Regions from separate parts of the Priestia sp. SIMBA_032 genome, predicted to be linked through region 3. Evidence: riboswitches for the same ligand, from Rfam matches in the RefSeq annotation. Region 3 holds a riboswitch; each other region holds the start of a gene.

Region 1 (5,135 bases), on a different contig from region 3:
AGATTGAAGTTTCCGAGCCGACTAAGGCGACGTCGATTCCATCAGATAAAAGTGACGTCATTGTCTTATCTCCGCCCCACGTTGTTTTTAAATCTACCTTTAGTCCTTCTTCTTCAAAAAAGCCTTTTGAAATAGCAACGTACTGGGGAGCATAAAAGATAGAGCGAGTTACTTCTCCGACACGAACCGTTTGTACAGATGTTGTTTTGCTGCAGCTAATTAGTGGAATGAGTAAAATCATAATAGCAAGCAAAGAAAAAAGCCATTTAATTGGTTTCATAAAGCAAACCTCCTTAAAATAATAAAATATTTTATGATAATGTATGTAAAGAAGTGGAAGAAGGTGAGTGCCTATATAACTATGTAGAAAATCAAAGAAGTATGTGTCAACGACTGAAAGTAAACCTTATTGGAAGAAAGAGGGCTAGTTATATAAAGAATGGAGGAAAAAAATGAAAGATGGAACAATTCTTCATAAACAGCGTTTCCCATCATCAAACCCTCGCGTGGCACTGTGGGTGATTACATATGCATGTCGAGGGCTTAAGATTAAAGGAATGCTCGCAGAGCCAAAAGAAAAAGGAATGTATGACGGCTTTTTATACTTAAGAGGAGGTATTAAGAACGTAGGAACGGTTCGTCCTGCTCGACTCATTCAATTTGCTTCTCAAGGTTTTATTGTGATGGCTCCGTTCTATAGGGGAAATCAAGGAGGCGAAGGAAACGAAGATTTTGCAGGAGACGATCGTTACGATGCTTTTGCTGCTTACGATTTACTGAAACAGCTCCCTAACGTCCACCATGACCGCATCCATATTTTTGGGTTTTCAAGAGGGGGAGTGATGGCGTTACTCACAGCCATTGAAAAAAAAGACAGCCGTTCTCTTGTGCTATGGGGAGGCGTCACGGATATGGTATTGACATATGAAGAAAGAGAAGATTTAAGAAGAATGATGAAGCGGGTGATTGGAGGAACTCCTTCTAAATATCCTGAAAGATACGAATGGAGGACACCTTTGCATCGTGCTCATCTAGTCGAGCCGCCGGTCTTGCTTATTCATGGTTTAGAAGATAAAAACGTGTCGATTGATCATTCCTATCAGCTCGAATCTAAACTAAAGAAGTCCAATAAAAAAGTTACCAGCTGGTATTTTGAAAACTTTCCACATGCTTTTCCACCAAAAGAAAACCGAGAAACGGTAAAGAAGTTAACGAAGTGGATGAAAGCGCAATAAAAGATATGCTACGATAGAAAAAACAAGTAGAATAACAGTGAGGAGTGAGAAAAAATGGGGATGCCGCTAGAATTAAATACAATGATTGTGACAAAAGGCAACGAAAAGCGTGTAACAGATAACATTTTTCAAGTTGAGAAAAAAGGATATCGCTTGTATCCTTTAGATATTCCATTAAACATTCACAAAACGAAAAATGGAGAATGTATTGGAACTGCTGTTGTGCGTAAGGTAGAAATGGAGCAGGAAAAAACCATTGTCACATATGAACTGACAAAATTACATTCGACTAACTAAAAAACCGATCGTCTATAAGACGATCGGTTTTTTATTAGACTCTAGGTCCGCCTAATGTTGAAATGTCAGATGCTACATCATTAAAACGCTTGAAGTTTGCTTTGAATTTAGCGGCAAGCTCAGTTGCTTTTTGGTTATAAGCTGTTGCATCGTTCCACGCTTTAGAAGGCTGAAGCACTTCATCAGGAACTCCCGGAACATGAGTTGGAATTGATAAACCAAAAATAGCATCTGTTACTGTTTCAGTATTAGCTAGTTCTCCTTCAAGAGCTGCTTGAACCATAGCTCGAGTGTAACTTAACTTCATTCGTTCACCCACGCCGTATTCACCGCCGGTCCATCCAGTGTTTACAAGGTAGACATTTACGTTATGTTCATCGATTTTCTTTCCTAGCATTTCTGCATAAGTTGTTGGAGCAAGAGGTAAGAAAGGCTCACCAAAGCATGTAGAGAAAGTGGCCTGTGGCGATGTTACGCCGCGTTCTGTTCCAGCTAATTTACTAGTGTATCCGCTCAGAAAATGGTACATCGCTTGTTCTTTTGTAAGCTTGCTGATTGGAGGCAAGACGCCGAAGGCATCAGCAGTTAAAAAGACAATAGCTGTAGGGTGCCCAGCAACGCTTGGCAATACCGTATTATCAATAGAGTCAATTGAATAAGCAGCACGAGTATTTTCTGTTAAACTATTATCATTGTAATCTGCTACTTTCGTATTTTGATTTAACACTACATTTTCCAGTACGGCTCCGAAGCGAATTGCATTAAAAATTTGCGGTTCTTTTTCTTCGGAAAGCTGAATGCACTTCGCGTAGCAGCCTCCTTCAATATTAAATACACCAGAGCTTGACCAACCGTGCTCATCATCTCCTATTAAACGACGGTTTGCATCAGCAGAAAGCGTTGTTTTACCCGTTCCAGATAAGCCAAAGAATAATGCAACGTCACCTTCTTCTCCTACGTTAGCAGAACAGTGCATGGATAGAATATTGTTTTGAGGAAGCAAGAAGTTCATCACTGAGAAAATAGATTTTTTCATTTCACCAGCGTATTCAGTTCCTCCAATTAGCACAATGCGTCGCTCTAATGAAAGAATAATGAAGGTTTCAGAATTTGTCCCGTCTGTTTCAGGATCAGCTTTGAACGTTGGAGCTGCTACAATTGTAAACGGCTTCACATCATCATTTATTTTTTGTTCAGCTGAAGGGCGAATGAATAACTGCTGAGCGAATAGGTTGTGCCATGCAAATTCATTAACTACTTGAATTGGTAACTGATACTTTTTATCAGCTCCAGCATATCCATTAAAAACAAAAAGTTCATCCTGCTTCTTTAAGTGGGTTAAGACTTTTTTGTATAGCGCATCGAATCGCTGAGCAGAAATTGGCTGATTGACGGGTCCCCATTCAACCGTTTTTGAAGATACAGCATCGCTTACAATAAATTTATCCAAAGGAGAGCGACCTGTATATTTTCCGGTTTCGACTGACACAGCACCTGTAGAAGTCAGCGTTCCTTCACGTCGAGCTAGAATTTTTTCAACAAGTTGTGGAACAGATAATTGGTGTTTTGTTGTTTTTAATTGAAGCAAACCATTTAATTCGATAGACATATCAACAGTACTCATGTGCACTACCTTCCTTTTTTAGCTATTATTTATTCATTAATGTTTGAAATTTATAATTAGTATAACACATTTATTTAATTATTCTATACTATTTAACTAAAAATGTTTGTGTATTATAAAAAAATGTACGTTATACCTATTTTAGACACATGTATATGTGCTAGGAGCGAAAAAAGTGAAGCTATTTCAAGTGAAAGCCTTTTTTTAATCTGTCTTGTTAACCAAACTTCGTGATCATTCTTAATAAGGTATACTATTTTTAAATTTGAGTATGTTACATTAAAACCGATTCAAACATAAAGAGATGATTTCCATTTGAATGTTGTTGACAGTGAAGCGCTTTTTCATGTATTATATGTCCTTGAACGGATACTCTCTTATCCCGAGCTGGTGGAGGGACAGGCCCTGTGAAACCCAGCAACCATCGTCATTTTTTTTGTGTAGGCGATAAGGTGCTAACCTGATGCAAGGGCACAACCTTGATCGATAAGAGTGAAAGGCTTATGTAGAATTTGATACCTTTCCTCGATACAAGGAAAGGTTTTTTTATATTTTTTAACGTGTAATGAAAATAAGGGAATGAGTACCGTATCACAATGTATCGTATTTATAAGGAGGAAAACTGATGTCAACACAACGTCGTCTGTTCACGTCAGAATCTGTTACAGAGGGACATCCCGATAAAATTTGTGACCAAATTTCTGACTCAATTCTTGATGCTATCCTAGCAAAGGATCCAAATGCTCGTGTTGCTTGTGAAACAAGCGTAACAACTGGTTTAGTTTTAGTAAGTGGTGAAATTACAACTTCTACTTACGTGGATATTCCTAAAACAGTTCGTGAAACAATTAAAGGAATTGGCTATACTCGTGCAAAATACGGATTTGATGCTGAAACTTGTGCAGTATTAACATCTATCGACGAGCAGTCAGCTGATATCGCTGCTGGTGTAGACCAAGCGTTAGAAGCACGTGAAGGTCAAATGTCCGATGAAGAAATCGAAGCAATCGGAGCTGGAGACCAAGGGTTAATGTTTGGTTATGCATGTAACGAAACAAAAGAATTAATGCCTCTTCCAATTTCATTAGCTCATAAACTTGCTCGCCGTCTAACAGAAGTACGTAAAGAAGAGATTCTTCCTTACCTTCGCCCAGATGGTAAAACACAAGTAACAGTTGAATATGATGAAAACAACAAACCTGTTCGCATCGATACAATTGTTATTTCAACTCAGCATCACCCAGAAGTAACGTTAGAGCAAATTCAACGTAACTTAAAAGAATATGTTATTAATCCAGTTGTTCCAAATGAGTTAATTGATGAAAATACAAAGTATTTCATTAACCCAACAGGACGTTTCGTAATCGGCGGCCCTCAAGGAGATGCTGGTTTAACTGGTCGTAAAATTATCGTTGATACTTACGGCGGATATGCTCGTCACGGCGGCGGTGCATTCTCTGGTAAGGACGCAACAAAAGTAGACCGTTCAGCAGCTTATGCAGCTCGTTATGTTGCGAAAAACATTGTAGCGGCTGATCTTGCTGATAAATGTGAAGTACAGCTAGCATATGCAATTGGTGTTGCACAGCCAGTATCTATTTCAGTTGATACATTCGGTACAGGAAAAGTTTCTGAAGAAGTACTAGTAGATGTAGTACGCAAAAACTTTGACCTACGTCCAGCAGGCATCATTAAAATGCTTGATTTACGTCGCCCAATTTATAAGCAAACAGCAGCTTACGGTCACTTTGGCCGTACAGATGTGGAGCTTCCTTGGGAGTTCACAGACAAAGCTGAAGCATTAAAAACTCAAGCTTTAGCTAAATAATAAAAAAATCTCCGTGAAAACGGAGATTTTTTTTATGCCCATTGAATGCCTTCAGCAGATTTTTCTACGACATCTTCATATTCTGAAAGCAAATGCTGAAAAATGGCGTCCCATGATTGAGTAAGAGCATAGTGTCTCGCTGCATGGCCAA
Region 2 (5,135 bases), 520 kb from region 3:
ATTATCCCTGAACTAAACCACACAGATTAAATTGTTGCTACGTTGCGAGTTCATACACCTAAATATACAGATATATTGGAGATATTGGAGAAAGAACTTGTTAAGTAATAAAAAAAGTGCGAGGAATGTATGGATTCCTCACACTAAGCAACTGGTGTACCATTTTTAACGGTCCCATCGGGCTTCAATAGCACTACGTCTCCTTCTTCTGGAACGCCACCAATCACCAATACTTCAGATTTAAAACCTGCTATACGCATAGGAGGAAAATTCACCACAGCAACCACTTGAGAGCCTATTAATTGTTCTGGCTTGTAACGGCGCGTAATCTGAGCTGAAGAACATTTTACTCCAAGCTCACCAAAGTCTATCTCTAGTTTTATTGCCGGCTTTCTTGCTTCTGGAAATGGTTCAGCTTTGACTACCGTACCAACACGAATATCTAATTTTAAAAAATCCTCAATTGCTGCCATTATAATCACCTACACCTTTATTATTTCGAGCTACATTTAATAAAATTTTAATGTACTCGTTTGGGCTTTAATGATTGTAACATAAGCAGGAGACGCATTTTTGTTCTGATTTAAGAAGACTTTGTCTAATTATAAGATATAAGGTAGCAAAAGACGTCAGACCATTGATAGTGTACTAACGCGGTAACATCGCTGAACTAGACACCGATTAAGAAATAAAATGGTGATTTTTTGGCTTTGTAGTTACCTTAAAACTGTATATAGGAACCTTTATCTTTAAAATCTCTCCATGAGTAAAGTTTATTTCTCATTAGATAGATTAAAAAATCTTTGATTAACAATTTGAAAAGGATATAACAAAATTTGTCTGAGAGTTAAAATTGTTACATACTGGAACGGATTAATTTTTTTGAGTTTAAAAACTTTTATCTCTTTTAATTTTGGCAAAACTACAAATGTAAAGACAACATGAATAATGAAGTTTACAGTTATATATAGAGGAAATTTACCGTACGTTGACTTAAGTACCCACATTGACACAGTAAAAAACGGTCCCCAAGTCCATACATCTTCACCAGGGATTTTTGGATGTATACTTTGTCCAAATGTCCAAAAGCGCTTCCTCTTGGCATAAGAATTAAGATATTTGGTTACTATACCAATAGCAATTGATGCAGGAAAAAAGCGTTTAAATTCATTACGCTTCATAAATAAAAAAGTTGACCATCAAGTTATAACTAATAGGATCAAAAATAGTCTATTTTTTTTCATATCATATACACTTCTATATTTATAAGGTGCACATTTATTTTAAAAACAAACATGTAATTACTTGACATTTATTGCTCTAATTATTTCATTTAAGGAACACGGAAACACACTAGAAAAACTATCTGGTTCTAAAAGCCTAGACGTTGCTGAACTCAATGATGGATCCTATGTACAGCTTTTATAAGAAGAACTAATGCAGCTGGATATATTATAGAAAACATGCGTTAGGTCATGGAAAGTTTTAATTTTTTCACATGGTATAATTATTAGAAATTATATCTCATAAATAGCGCAAAGTGATCAATATTGTGTGTATGAAAATTGCAGTGTTTCCGTTATTAGTTACATAAATCGTTGGAGCAGGGTCGTAAAATTTGCTGACACTCATTATAGAGAAAAAGGGAGTAAGTATTTAATGAATCAACGTAAGATTCTAATACAACGTCCGTAAAAGTATACATTTTTATTTAACATGATGTGCCTTTTTGAAACATATAAAAAAGAAAACCCTTGAGAGGAAAGGGTTTTCTTTATGAAATATGCAAATTTTTATAAGTTATTGATAGGATAGGCATTCTGCAAATCAAGTCAATGAAAGCAATGTATAAAAAATGCAGCTTATAGCTATAGACCCTTATTAAAAAATGGTATGCTAGGTACAAAATGAAAAAATCTATGTCCCTGTTAAAAAGAAACCCTATATTTAAATAATGGGGGTGCTCTTATACAGTAAAATTTGTATGACAATCTTTCAAATAATATGTTATACTAGCTATAGACCTAATCTTTCTTACATTTTAGTATAGAAAACCTAAATTCCCAAGGAGCACCCTTATTCTTCAAAACCATTAACGATGAGGGTGCTTTTTCCTGTCTTAAAAGTTAACGGTAGGAATTCCTTTCTGTTAAATAAATAGATATTTATACTAACCGATATTTCTGATTTTTTAATCTTTTAATTGACAAGCTAGAGAAACACGTGTAGTATTGTCCCTAGTTAAATAAATTGAATATTCTTATCTCGAGAGGTGGAGGGACTGGCCCTAGGAAGCCTCGGCAACAGACTGTTAAAGTACTGTGCCAATTCCAGTAGCAATTTGCTTGAAGATAAGAAGAGAACCCATAACGATTATTAACCTCTTCTTATTTTTAAGAAGAGGTTTTTTATTTTAAAAAGAAAGAAGGAAACAAACTCATGACAAAGACACTAGTGAAGGCTCCATTTAAAGCTGATCACGTAGGCAGCTTTTTACGACCAACTACTCTCAAAGAAGCAAGAAAAGCGTATGCAAATGGTACAATTAATAAAGCAGATTTAAAATTTGTAGAGGACAAAGAAATTGAAAAGCTTGTCCAGAAGCAAATTGAAGTAGGTCTTAAATCTATCACGGACGGTGAATTTAGACGTTCTTGGTGGCATTTGGACTTCCTATCAGGCTTAGAAGGTGTAGAGCAGTTTGAGACAGAATATATCAGCCAATTCAAAGGTGCAAAAACCAAAAATAACGCAATTAAGGTAGTAGGTAAAGTGGACTTCAATCATCATTATATGGTGGAACATTTCACGTTTTTAAAAGAAGCTGTCGAACGACATGGTGATGGAAGCCAAGTCGCTAAATTCTCAATTCCAAGTCCAAACATGTTATTTACTCGAATTCAAGAAGATACATATTACAATGGAAACAGAGATCAATTTTATCATGATACTGTGGCTGCTTATCAGAAAGCGATTCAAGCCTTTTACGACGCAGGCTGCCGTTACCTACAATTAGACGATACTTCGTGGATTGATTTTGTTTCTGAAGACCGTATCAATACGGTTGTTGAGAAGCTGGGTATGGACGTAAAGGACATTATTGATACACGAGTAAGCTGCTTAAATGATGCTATTTCTAAAAAGCCTGAAGATATGATCATCACAATGCATATTTGTCGTGGAAACTTCAGATCTACGTACATCACAAGTGGTGGTTATGATACTATATCTGATGCTATCTTTGCTAACTTACATGTAGATGGACTTTTCCTTGAATATGATGATAACCGTTCAGGAGATTTTGAACCGTTAAAAAGCTTTACACGCAACAATCAAACCGTTGTATTAGGGTTAATAACATCTAAGTTTCCTACATTAGAAGAAGCTAAGATTATTAAGCAAAGAATTAAAGAAGCAAGCGGATATATTCCTTTAGAAAACTTGTCATTGAGTCCTCAATGTGGATTTGCGAGTACCGAAGAAGGAAACGAATTAACAGAAGAGGAACAGTGGAATAAAATTAAACATGTAATTCAAATTGCTCAAGATATCTGGGGAGCTAACTAAAGAGGAATATTTGTTATTTGCTTATAGGTTCGGTGGTGTCGAGCTCTCGTAGTTAGTTAGGCACTGTTTCTGCTGGCTTACTAACTTTTGAAAAGACTCTTTAAACCAACTAAGCTAAAAAAGTTTAAATTCGTCATTTTACTATTTATTTAGTTGGAAAATGGAGATCTAATTCTTCATTAACAAATTTTTCTATCTAAAGTTGTAATATTAATAATGCAGAAATGAACAAATTCTTAAATAGTAGAAGAGGCCTGTATCTAAGGGTATACCGACTTGTCTTTTAACTAACATAAGATAAAGGAGCAAAAACAGCATTTTTCTGATTTTGCTCCTTTTATTACACTCAAAATATATTCACTCGTATTTCTTTAAAATAATAACAGCATTATGACCTCCAAATCCAAAAGAATTAGATAAACCAGTATTTATTTTCACCTGGCGAGCAATGGCTGGCACATAGTCTAAATCACATAATGGATCAGGAGTTTCTAAGTTAATTGTTGGAGGAACGATGCTCTCCTTAAGGCTCATTGCCAAAGCAATTGCTTCAATTCCACCAGCTGCTCCTAGCATATGACCAACCATTGATTTATTAGCTGTTATTGGAATCTGATAAGCTTGTTTTCCAAATAGGGCCTTAATAGCCCTGGTTTCAGAGATGTCACCTACCTTTGTACTTGTGGCATGAGCACTAATAACATCAATTTCCTCAAGAGGTATGTTTGCATTTCTTAAAGCTGCTTTCATTGCAAGATAAGCACCTTTACCCTCTGGATGTGTAGCAACCATATGGTGTGCGTCTGAACTTGCACCGTATCCAATGACTTCTGCATGAATGTTTGCTCCTCTGCGTAAAGCATGAGATAGGGATTCTAAAATTAGAATTCCAGCTCCTTCTGACATGACAAACCCGTCACGCCCTTCATCAAATGGACGGCTAGCTTGAGTAGGATCATCATTTCTTGTTGATAATGCGGTAGCATTGCCAAAACTGGCTACTGATAAGTCTGTTATAGCAGCCTCTGTTCCACCCGCAAACACAGCATCCACTTCTCCAGAACGAATGAGTCTAAAGGCTTCCCCAATAGCAGTATTCCCAATAGCACAAGCAGAAACTGGTGACATAGAAGGACCCATTGCATTCCATTTGATGCTAATTTGTGCTGCAGCAGCATTAGTAATCATAGCTGGTACAAGAGTTGGACTGACTCTCCTAGGTCCTTTCTGTCTAAGTGCATCAATATTTTCAATTAAGGTTTCAATGCCGCCTATACCTGAACCTACGTATACACCTAACCGTTCTGGATTGATATCATTTAGATCTAATTTAGAATCTGACCAGGCTTGTTCAGCTGCAGCTAAAGCAAATTGGGAAAAGCGATCTAAACGCCTTGCTTCTTTCTTTCCTAAAATCTCATCTGCATCAAAATCTCGAACGACTCCTGCAATTTTTGCTTTATAATCAGCAGTATCAAATATATCTATAGAGGAGATACCAGACTCTCCTTTAATTAGATTGTTCCAAAATGTTCTAATGTCATTTCCAATAGGAGAGACCACTCCCA
Region 3 (5,135 bases):
TTCAGCACTTTGAAGCACTTCTGCTACAATCAGCTGGTTGTCATTAAACAAACGTCCAACTTCCGCCATGCCCTTCATAAGAGGTCCGTTAATAATATCTAACGGATCATCATATTGAGCTAAAGCCTGTTCTAAATCAGGAAGCAATCCTTCTTTTGTACCTTCGACAATATACATTGCCAATCGTTCTTCGAGTGTTAACGTAGAAATTTCTACTTTTGCTTCTTTCTTTTTATCACGATAAAAGTCGGTAAACGTGCTTAACGTTTCATCAGTTGTGTTAAATAATAACGCATTAGCAAGCTCAATTTCAGCTTCTGGAATAGAAGCATAGCGCTCTAACTTTTCGGTATTAACAATGGCATAATCCAGTCCCGCCTGCGTACAGTGATAAAGGTAAACAGCATTCAGTACTTCACGTCCGACTGGAGGAAGACCGAATGACACGTTACTTACGCCAAGAATAGTCAGGCAATCAGGCAGGGCTTCTTTAATCATTTTAATTCCCTTAACTGTTTCTTCAGCGGAACCAATATATTGTTCATCACCAGTTCCTACAGGAAACACAAGAGGGTCAAAAATAATATCTTTCGGATTAAAGCCATGTTTTTCAACAAGCAAATCATGTGAGCGTTTAGCAATCTCCACTTTTCGTTCTGCAGTAACGGCCATTCCTGTTTCATCGATTGTGCCGACAACCAGAGCTGCACCGAATTTTTTTACTAACGGTAAGATTGCATCAAAACGCTCTTCACCATCTTCTAAGTTAATGGAGTTAATAATGACCTTACCTTGTGAATACGTTAAAGCTTTTTCAATGACTTTCTCGTCGGTTGAATCGATTACAAGAGGAACCTTTACTTTCTTTACAACTTCTTGAATAAATTCCTCCATGTCTTCCATTTCTTCACGGTCTGGATCTGCTAAGCAAATATCAATAACGTGAGCACCATTTTTAACTTGAGCACGCGCAATTTCAGATGCTTCTTCAATTTTTCCTTCCGCAATCAGACGCTTGAACTTGCGAGAACCGATTACATTCGTACGTTCTCCTACAAAAAGAGGGCGCATAGACTCGTCATATACAAGCGGTTCAATACCGGTTACAGCATGGTTATGCTCGGAGCGATCAAGCGAACGAGGCGCAACCTCTTTTACCGCTTCCGCCAGTGCTTTAATATGAGCAGGCGTTGTACCACAGCATCCGCCTACAAAGTTCAGCCAGCCTTTATCAGCAAACCCTTTAATTTTTTGAGCAAGCAGCTCAGGGGATTCATGATAATTGCCTTCTTCATCCGGAAGTCCGGCGTTTGGATAACAACTAACTGCTGAAGTGGCTAGGTCTGAAAGAGAGCGAATATGATCTGTCATAAATTCAGGGCCTGTCGCGCAGTTAAGTCCGACTGAAAGTGGCTTCATGTGTTCCAGTGATAAGTAAAAAGATTCGATATCTTGACCAGCGAGAGTTGTTCCCATAGGCTCAATTGTTCCTGAAATCATAATAGGAACTTCGGTTTTTAGTTTTTCAAACGCCGCTGTAATCCCTAGAAACGCGGCTTTTACGTTCAGCATGTCTTGACAGGTTTCGACTAAAAGCAAGTCAACGCCGCCGTCTAACAAACCTCGAGCTTGCTCTTCGTACGATTCTACTAACTCAGGGAATGTAATGCCTCCGGTAACAGAGAGAGTTTTAGTGGTAGGACCGATAGCTCCAGCTACGAACCTAGGCCATTCGGGAGTTGAATACTTATCGCGGGCTGCACAAGCAAGCTTCACAGCTTCGATATTCAATTCATACGCCAAGTGACCTAAATCGTATTCATCAAGTACGGTAGATGTTGAGCCAAACGTATTGGTTTCAATGATGTCAGCACCTGCTGCAAAGTACTCTTCATGAATGCGCTGAATCACATGAGGCGCTGTTCGAGTCAAATATTCGTTACAGCCTTCATATTCTTCGCCGCCAAAATCTTCAGCGGTTAAATCAGCATCTTGAATCATCGTTCCCATTGCTCCATCGATGACGAGTATTCGCTTCTTTAGTTGTTGTTCGATAAGTGAGCTCATTTATATCTTCCTTTCTGATGTAACAAGTTGCTTGTCATGAATATAACGTGTTAGAATTTCGGTCATTTCATAGCGCATAAACGGCGTAATTAAGTAGATACCGTCAAATAGCTCATATGCCGTATCAATTAAGTTTTTGGCAATTGCAAGACCTTCGACTTCACCGCGGATTCGATCACTTCCCGTTGCGTCCATGCGTTCTAGAATACCTTCTGATAATTTAATTCCAGGTACTTCATGGTGAATAAATCGAGCATTTCTTGCGCTTGTTAACGGCATGATCCCAATGTATACCGGTGTTGTTAAATGTTTGGTTGCTTCATATACCTCTTCAATTTGCTTAGTTGAATAGAGAGGCTGAGTAATAAAATAGTGAGCCCCGCAGTCGATTTTCTTTTCCAAACGCTGAACAGCTCGGTCTAAGTGACGCACGTTTGGGTTAAAGGCAGCTGCAATGGAAAAATTGGTTTTTTGACCAAGCGGTTTACCGGAATAAGATAGTCCTTCATTAAACTGAGCGATTAAACTAATCAAGTCAAATGAAGATAAATCGTAGACCGAAGTGGCGCCAGGGAAATCGCCAACTTTTGACGGATCACCGGTAATTGCAAGTACTTGATTCATTCCTAGCGTATGAAGTCCCATTAAATGAGATTGAAGTCCAATTAAATTTCGGTCGCGACAGGTAATATGAATAAGCGGTCGTGCTTTTGTTTCTTGCTGCATCAGTGTTGCCATTGCCAAGTTGCTGATGCGAGGTGAGGCAAGAGAATTATCAGCTAATGTAATAGCATCTACGCCGACTTTATCAAGTGTTTTTGCGCCTTCTAAAAATTTAGTCGGACCAAGCTGTTTAGGCGGATCTAGCTCGACGATAACCGAGCGGCGCTTCTTCACAATTTCATGCATATGAGGTTTATCCTGCTGCTCACGCTCTTGAACCGTAACGGCTGGTCTCATTTTAACGACTTTGCTTGTAATCGGAGGCAGGTCTTTTAAGGCAGATGACATTGCGCGTACGTGAGCTGGTGTTGTACCGCAGCATCCTCCAATTAAGCGAACCCCTTGTTCGCGGAATAAACGCGCGCTTTCTACAAAGTAGTCTTCATTCGTTTCATATTCCAGCTTTCCTTCCACATACGCCGGAAGGCTGGCGTTAGGGTAAGCAGATAAGAAAGCACGATCAGGAAGCGGTACTTCTTCAAGAGACTGAATCATATGATAAGGACCTAAACGGCAGTTTAGCCCGACAACATCTGCTCCCAACGCTTCTAATTCTTTTAATGCATCTGCTAAAGGACGGCCATCTTGCAGTACGCCGATATCATGCAGGGAAACGTGGGTAATAATAGGCTTATCCGTTTCTTTTCTTGCCAGGGTAAGAACGGTCTTTAATTCTTCAAAATCATAGTATGTTTCAAATAAAAGGCCATCCACGCCTTCATTTAAAAGCCAAAACATTTGTTCACGAATGCTTCGCTTAACCTCTTCTAAACTAATAGCGTTTTTTTGGAAAGAACGAATTCCGCCGAGTGTACCAACCACGTAAGCCTGATCTTTTGCAGCTTGTTTCGCTAATTTTACACCAGCAACATTGATGTCTTTGACTGAATCTTCTAATCCATAACGGGCAAGTTTTTGATAATTAGCAGCGTACGTATTTGTTTGAATAACGTTTGCACCAGCTTCTACATAGGCTCTGTGAATACGAGAAACCTCTTCTGGTTTGGTGATGTTTAGTTCTTCAAAGCAGCTGTCAATACCGTGTGAGTAAAGGAGGGTACCAGTGGCACCATCCCCAATTAAAATTTTAGACTTTAAATCTTCAAGTAACCCCATGTCAAAACCTCCTTAAATTGTTCCGCTTCTATTTCACGAGTGATTCGTTTTATGCAATATGCCGATAAAATAGAAAAAGTCTTCTTAAGAAGAAGACTTTTTTCGCCTTCTTATCTTCCAAGCAATAAATTGCTTGCTGGATTTAGCACCATGTCTCTAACGACTGGTTGCTGAGGTTTCAAAGGGCCAGTCCCTCCACCTCTCATGATAAGAATCAATTGTATATAATTGAAACATATTTTTTTGAATAGAAAGAATACTTATTTAATAATTTATCTGATTTTTAGAAATTATACAACAGTAAATTGTGAATTTCCAGCAAATATTGAGGAAAATTTAAAAGCTAAAGGGAAAATATCCGTATATTTTGTTTGAAAATGACTGTTATGTTAGGGGTTAAGGAGTTTTTTGTGAGAAATACAAAAAGAAAAGGAAAAATAAAAAATGAACGCAAAGGCATAAGCGCTGGGAAATGCATAGATTTACACGTAAAAAGGCTCGTCTTTTTTTAACCCTTTCTACATATAGTGAACTATGAAGGGTAGAAGGGTGATGGGCATGAAAAGGTGGAAACTCACGCTGCAGGTTGCTGCTACGTATGTAGGCACCGTTGTAGGAGCCGGTTTTGCAACAGGCAAGGAAATCGTTCAATTTTTTACACAGTACGGGGAACTTGGAATGGTTGGAATTTTGGTCAGCGGCTTGTTTTTTATTTGGCTAGGTTCGAAAATGATGCTGCTTTCGCACGCAATTGGGGCTTCTTCTTATCAGCAGCTTAATACATATTTATTTGGTGATGTGCTTGGAAAAGCGGTAAACGGTGTAATGATTGTCATTTTATTTGGAGTAACTTCAGTCATGCTAGCGAGTACGGGGGCAATAGGAAAAGAACAGTTTGGGCTGTGGCCTCCTGTTGGGATGATTTTTACAATTGTTTTAACTTATATATTTATCGCAAGAGGAATTAACGGTATTTTAATGGTTAATTCTCTTGTTGTCCCGATGATGCTTTCATTTGCTTTTATCATCTTTGTGCCAAATATCAGCTATTTCTCACTGATTCAAACGAAGCCGGATTTAACGCTTGTCACACAGTGGAAGTGGGCGGTTAGTCCCTTTTTATACATTTCCCTAAATCTAGCTTTGGCTCAAGCCGTTTTGGTTCCATTAGGAAGCTCCGTGAAAGATAGGAGCGTGATTAAAAAAGGGGCCGTAATAGGAGGATGCGT
Region 4 (5,135 bases), on a different contig from region 3:
CAAACTTCGTAAACTGAAAGCCTCCTAATTTCTCACCGAAGTATTCGACCATATCCGTACGCTCAAACTCTCCGTGCACAAGGACATCTAAGCCGATGTTTTCTTGAATTTCAATCCATTTTTTTATTTCCTCGCTAATGTACACTTCATATGCTTCATCGCTTAACTCGCCTTTACGCCATTTTAGACGCTCTTTTCGCACTTCTTTTGTTTGCGGAAAGCTTCCAATCGTTGTCGTTGGAAGAAGCGGCAGTTGAAAAGCTTCTTGCTGAACGCGCTGACGTACGTCAAACGGCGCTTGTCGCTCTGCTTTATAGCTGTGCAGCTGCTTCAGCTCTTTTTGCACGTCTTGATGATTTCGAAAAGATGATCCATTTAATGCTTGAATTGCCTGTTTGCTTACACTTATTTCTTCTTCTATTGCTTCTTTTCCTTGCTGCACCGCTTTCGTTAACAGCGTAATTTCCTTCAGCTTTTCATCTGCAAAAGAGAGCGCATTTTTCAATACTGGATCAATCGTCTCTTCATTTTTCACCGTGACAGGAACATGTAGCAGACTTGATGAAGGCTGCAGAATCAAACGGTCTTTTGATACGGCTTCTTCAATTTCACTGATTGTTAAAAGCTGCTCGTCCAAATTTTCACGCCAAATGTTTCGTCCGTCAATCACTCCTGCTGCCAGCACTTTATCAGTTGGAAAACCATATTTATTAAGCGCCGTGAGATTTTCGCCTCGGTCATGCACAAAGTCTAAACCGATTCCTTCAACAGGAAGAGACACGACTTCCTTATAGTAATCAACGCTGTCAAAATACGTTTGCAAAATGACTTTTACATTCGGTGCCGCTTCCTTCAAAGTTTGATAGACTTCTGTGTAAAGCGCCAGGTCTTCTTTTGATAGCGTTGTAGATAAAACCGGCTCATCTATTTGTACCCACTCTACTCCTTCTGCCTGCAGCTCCGCTAAGATAGTTGCATAAAGAGGAACAAATTGTTCAACTACTTTTTTAAACTCACTTTCTTTATATCCTTTTGACAGCTTTACAAATGTTACTGGACCTAAAATAACGGGCTTGCCTTCAATATTCAGCTTCTGTTTTGCTTCTTTGTAAAATTGAAGCGGGCGATTTTCTACAAGTGCCGGCGTACATTCCTCAAGCTCTGGTACGATATAGTGATAATTTGTGTTAAACCATTTTGTCATCGTAGAGGCTACCGCACCTTTTGTTCCTCGCGCGATGTCAAAATACGTTTCAAGCGATACCGGTCCTCCGTCATATTCAAAGCGCTTTGGCACCAAACCAAACATAGCGGCTGTATCTAACACGTGATCGTATAAGCTAAAATCTCCGACTGGAATCAGTTCAATTCCTGCGTCATGCTGTTTTTTCAGATGCCCAAGACGAAGAGCTTCAATTTCCTGTAGAAAGATATCTTTCTCTAGCTTCCCTGCCCAAAACTGCTCAAGCGCTTTTTTCCATTCTCGTTTTTCACCAATTCTTGGATAACCTACATTTGAACTTTTTACACTGCTCATTTTTTCCACTCCCTGTATATTTTTTTATCGATAAACTAAAAAATCTCTCTTTTCGAAATGAAAAGAGAGATGATACGCATACTTAACTAAAGTTGAGATAGTCTGTTTTTCTCAACACGTATTCCTCACTCCTCTCTATATCCCGTAGAGCTTAAGTGCATACAACAGGCAGGTCTCCTGACTTAGGTTCATCGCTTCCTATCCCTTCCCATTTCAGCATGAAACAGTGGTTAATAAGTTGCTCCCCATTACAGTGGCGGGACCGCGCCGGCTTTTCACCGATCTTCCCTTTTAAGCTGCGTACATTCGTTACACAGCACCTGATGCATTTCTATGAAATTGTTCATTCAAAACATATTCACATAAAATAAAAAGCCTCTCTATCACGAATAGAGAGGCATAGTATCTATGAAATCCTCTCTTATTTTTCAAAGCTGTACGCTTTGCAGGATGTAGCACCTTTTCAACAAGATTGTTAAATGGTTGCCGGGCTTCACAGGGCCAGTCCCTCCGCCTCTCTCAATAAGAGTTTTGATTGTTTATAATATTTTGAATGTAGAGTCATCTTAACACCTTACATTTATGTTGTCAAAAGAAATTTCAAAAAAATCAGTTTTCAGGAGGCGTTGACGCTAATTTTTGCCTTAACAATTTGTAATCATCTTTTCGATGTGTTTCGATCAAGTCTTTTGCTCCTTGATGATACCCTGAAGAATAGATGTACTCTACCGCCGTTTCAATAAGCATTCTCTTTTCTTCCGCACACTCTCGGTCCATTAAGGGAAACAGTCTACCTAAAAGGTCATTTAAATCTTCCTTAATAAAACGATTAAGTCCTTCTTGCATCTTTTCGTTTGCCATGATAGCTCCTCCATTTGCTGTGTATGTTCCAAGCCTCTATAAACAGGCATTTCACTGTAAATTTTAAGATAAAGTTAAGTCATTAAACAGTATATCAAGTGAATGTTTTTCTTCAGTTACATATGTAATACAAATATATGACAAATATAGAGAATATATCATCCTTCATTATCTATTATAACGCTTGACTTAACCTTCTGCTACAAGGTTTCGTTAAGAGTTATGTACGGTTTTCCAAAAGAGGTTGAGACATAACGAAATGAATCCACTCTAAAGACACATGGAATACATGAGCTGAATCGCTTGTGACACCGCAGTTGATTTCCGTACAAGACTTCGCTTTCCGCGGGCGTCCGGTGAGCCTCCTCGTCGCATACGCTCCTGCGGGGTCTCACCTGTTCCGCTTTTCCCGAAGGAGTCTGCGTCTTTCCCTCCAATCAACTGCTAGAAGAAACTCAACAGATGAAACCTGCGCTTACCATAAAAAAACGAACCACTAATCAAACACTTTGATCAGTGGTTCGTTTTTCACTTCGGCTACCATACTTTTATCGCAGCCTCTTACATTTAAACAACAATTAGACGTATTTATTACGCTCAACCGGACTTAAAGAATTTCTTTCAGAGCGAGTTGCCATGTCCGTTTCAATTTGTTCTAGGCTACGTCCTTTTGTTTCAACAACTACAAAACGTATGAAGAATAATCCGAGAATACAAATGATCCCGAACGTTGAAAAGATAACGCCCAGACTAAACTGATCAGCTAAAATTGGGAACACAAGCCCTACTGCCAGCGATCCTGTCCAGTTAAAAGCAGATGAAATACCAGCACCGATTCCGCGTACAGAAAGCGGGAAAATTTCTCCTACAATGATCCACGTAAGCGGCGCCCAAGAAAACGCATAGCAAAGGATAAAGCAGCAAAGAGCAATTAACGTAACCCAGTTAACAACGACTTCATTAACGCCTAACGCTCCTAGAATAGCCGGTGTAAAGAATGAAAGAGCCATACCCGCGCCGCCAATCGTAAGAATGGTACGGCGGTTGAATCTATCAACAAACTGCAGAAAAATAAGTGTTGTCACGACGAAGATTACCCCAACAATGACCGTAAAACCAGCAGCTACCTGCGGGGCTAAACCAACTTGGCGAGCAATGCTTGTTGCATAATAAACAATTGAGTTTGAGCCTTGAATCTGCTGAAAAGTTGCCATTCCGACGCCGATAATTAAAGCTAGACGAAACTTTTTCTGAAACAGCTGCTTAATGCCTGATTGTTCATGCACAGCTACGCTTTCAATTTCAGACACTTCAGCTTCGACTTCCACTGCTGAGGGACGAAGCGTGCGCAGCACTTCACGCGCTTTATCTGGCATTCCATTTTTAATTAAGTAGCGAGGCGACTCTGGAAGCTTGATCATACCGATGCATAATACAATTGCAAAAATACCGGCGCTGCCAAGCATTAATCGCCAGCTGTTTGGAACCGGCTCAAAAATAAAGGCTACGATATAGCTTAATAATAATCCAATTACAATCATTAGCTGATTTAAACCTGAAAGCTTCCCGCGAATATTAGCAGGTGCGATTTCTGACATATAGGCAGGAACTAAAGAAGAAGCCGTTCCTACTGCTGTACCTAAAAAGACGCGCGCAATCGTTAACGTAATTTCCTCTGGTGCAATCGCTGAACCGATGGAGCCCAAAAGAAAGATGATCGACGAAATTAAAATTAACTTTCTTCGTCCAAACTTATCGCCTAATAATCCGCTTAAAATGGAACCGATAATTGCTCCTCCCATTAGCGACGAAACCACAATCCCCAGCCAGAGCGGACTCAAATGAAACGCTTCACGGATATGACCTTCTGCACCAGCAATAATCCCAATATCATAACCGAATAAAATACCGGCAAATGAGCCGAAGAAGAAGATAAACTTACTTGATACTTTACTCATGATTATATATCCCCTTTTTGTTGTCTTAGTTTTTCTTTCTATCACAAAATTTAAAACGCTTTCATTTATTTCTAAAAACGGCGTTCTTTTACTAAATTGCGCTATATTTTCACTTCCAAGGAAGCAGCGCTCCCTTGAAAGTAGTGATGCTTACTTAATAATGACGTACTCTAGATCAACAAGCTTTGCATAGCTCACGATTTGATCCGTCGTTAAATTTAATGAAAGAACCGTATGATGGCCTCCTCCGTTTTCAATCCACGCTTTAACGCCGTCTTGGAAGTTCGGCTTAATGTTCCAAAGCACGCGCGCTACCGGAAGATTTGGAGCTGGAACTTCCGGTTCAAATGCCGATACTTCGTTAATTAACAGCTTGTAATGCGTGCCGAAGTCAGCCATGGAAACTACTACGCCTTCTCCTTGTTTACCATCAAACACTAAGCGGGCCGGATCTTCGCGGTTACCGATACCTAGCGGAGAAACGATTAGTTTTGGCTTGTTTACCGCTAGCGTTGGGTCTACTTCAAGCATGTGTGATTGAAGCACTGACTCACGTCCGGGTGCTAATTCATACGTGTAGTCTTCCATAAAGCCCGTTGACTGATTATGGCTCATTACTTTAAGCAAACGGTCAAGCGCGGCTGTTTTCCAGTCTCCTTCACCGGCAAATCCGTATCCCTGTGCCATCAAGCGCTGTACGGCTAGACCAGGAAGCTGTTTCATACCGTATAGATCTTCAAAGTTAGTGGTAAAAGCGCTGTAGCCGCCTTCATCTAGAA

The links. Region 3 has a riboswitch for S-adenosylmethionine ahead of SB717_RS02705 (bifunctional homocysteine S-methyltransferase/methylenetetrahydrofolate reductase). Riboswitches for the same ligand answer to the same signal wherever they lie in the genome.
Region 1: it holds a riboswitch for S-adenosylmethionine, as region 3 does, so the genes downstream of both, metK (methionine adenosyltransferase) here and SB717_RS02705 (bifunctional homocysteine S-methyltransferase/methylenetetrahydrofolate reductase) in region 3, are expected to answer to the same signal.
Region 2: it holds a riboswitch for S-adenosylmethionine, as region 3 does, so the genes downstream of both, SB717_RS00085 (5-methyltetrahydropteroyltriglutamate--homocysteine S-methyltransferase) here and SB717_RS02705 (bifunctional homocysteine S-methyltransferase/methylenetetrahydrofolate reductase) in region 3, are expected to answer to the same signal.
Region 4: it holds a riboswitch for S-adenosylmethionine, as region 3 does, so the genes downstream of both, metE (5-methyltetrahydropteroyltriglutamate--homocysteine S-methyltransferase) here and SB717_RS02705 (bifunctional homocysteine S-methyltransferase/methylenetetrahydrofolate reductase) in region 3, are expected to answer to the same signal.

Annotation. Positions count from the first base shown of each region.
Region 1 covers NZ_JAWRXD010000002.1:34,995-40,129, forward strand. Annotated here, with positions in the region: gene SB717_RS06135 (ABC transporter substrate-binding protein) at 1-280, opposite strand, end outside; gene SB717_RS06140 (alpha/beta hydrolase family protein) at 453-1,235, shown strand; gene SB717_RS06145 (DUF2584 domain-containing protein) at 1,290-1,532, shown strand; gene pckA (phosphoenolpyruvate carboxykinase (ATP)) at 1,567-3,156, opposite strand; SAM riboswitch class I at 3,531-3,649, shown strand; gene metK (methionine adenosyltransferase) at 3,782-4,984, shown strand; gene SB717_RS06160 (glycosyltransferase family 4 protein) at 5,017-5,135, opposite strand, start outside.
Region 2 covers NZ_JAWRXD010000001.1:18,050-23,184, reverse strand. Annotated here, with positions in the region: gene csaA (chaperone CsaA) at 144-473, opposite strand; gene SB717_RS00090 (hypothetical protein) at 774-1,181, opposite strand; SAM riboswitch class I at 2,258-2,358, shown strand; gene SB717_RS00085 (5-methyltetrahydropteroyltriglutamate--homocysteine S-methyltransferase) at 2,440-3,567, shown strand; gene fabF (beta-ketoacyl-ACP synthase II) at 3,925-5,135, opposite strand, start outside.
Region 3 covers NZ_JAWRXD010000001.1:536,194-541,328, reverse strand. Annotated here, with positions in the region: gene metH (methionine synthase) at 1-2,067, opposite strand, end outside; gene SB717_RS02705 (bifunctional homocysteine S-methyltransferase/methylenetetrahydrofolate reductase) at 2,068-3,906, opposite strand; SAM riboswitch class I at 4,014-4,120, opposite strand; gene SB717_RS02700 (YkvI family membrane protein) at 4,465-5,135, shown strand, end outside.
Region 4 covers NZ_JAWRXD010000014.1:61,736-66,870, reverse strand. Annotated here, with positions in the region: gene metE (5-methyltetrahydropteroyltriglutamate--homocysteine S-methyltransferase) at 1-1,537, opposite strand, end outside; cobalamin riboswitch at 1,688-1,876, opposite strand; SAM riboswitch class I at 1,956-2,066, opposite strand; gene SB717_RS25840 (hypothetical protein) at 2,147-2,398, opposite strand; gene SB717_RS25835 (hypothetical protein) at 2,669-2,839, opposite strand; gene SB717_RS25830 (sugar porter family MFS transporter) at 2,977-4,356, opposite strand; gene araA (L-arabinose isomerase) at 4,507-5,135, opposite strand, start outside.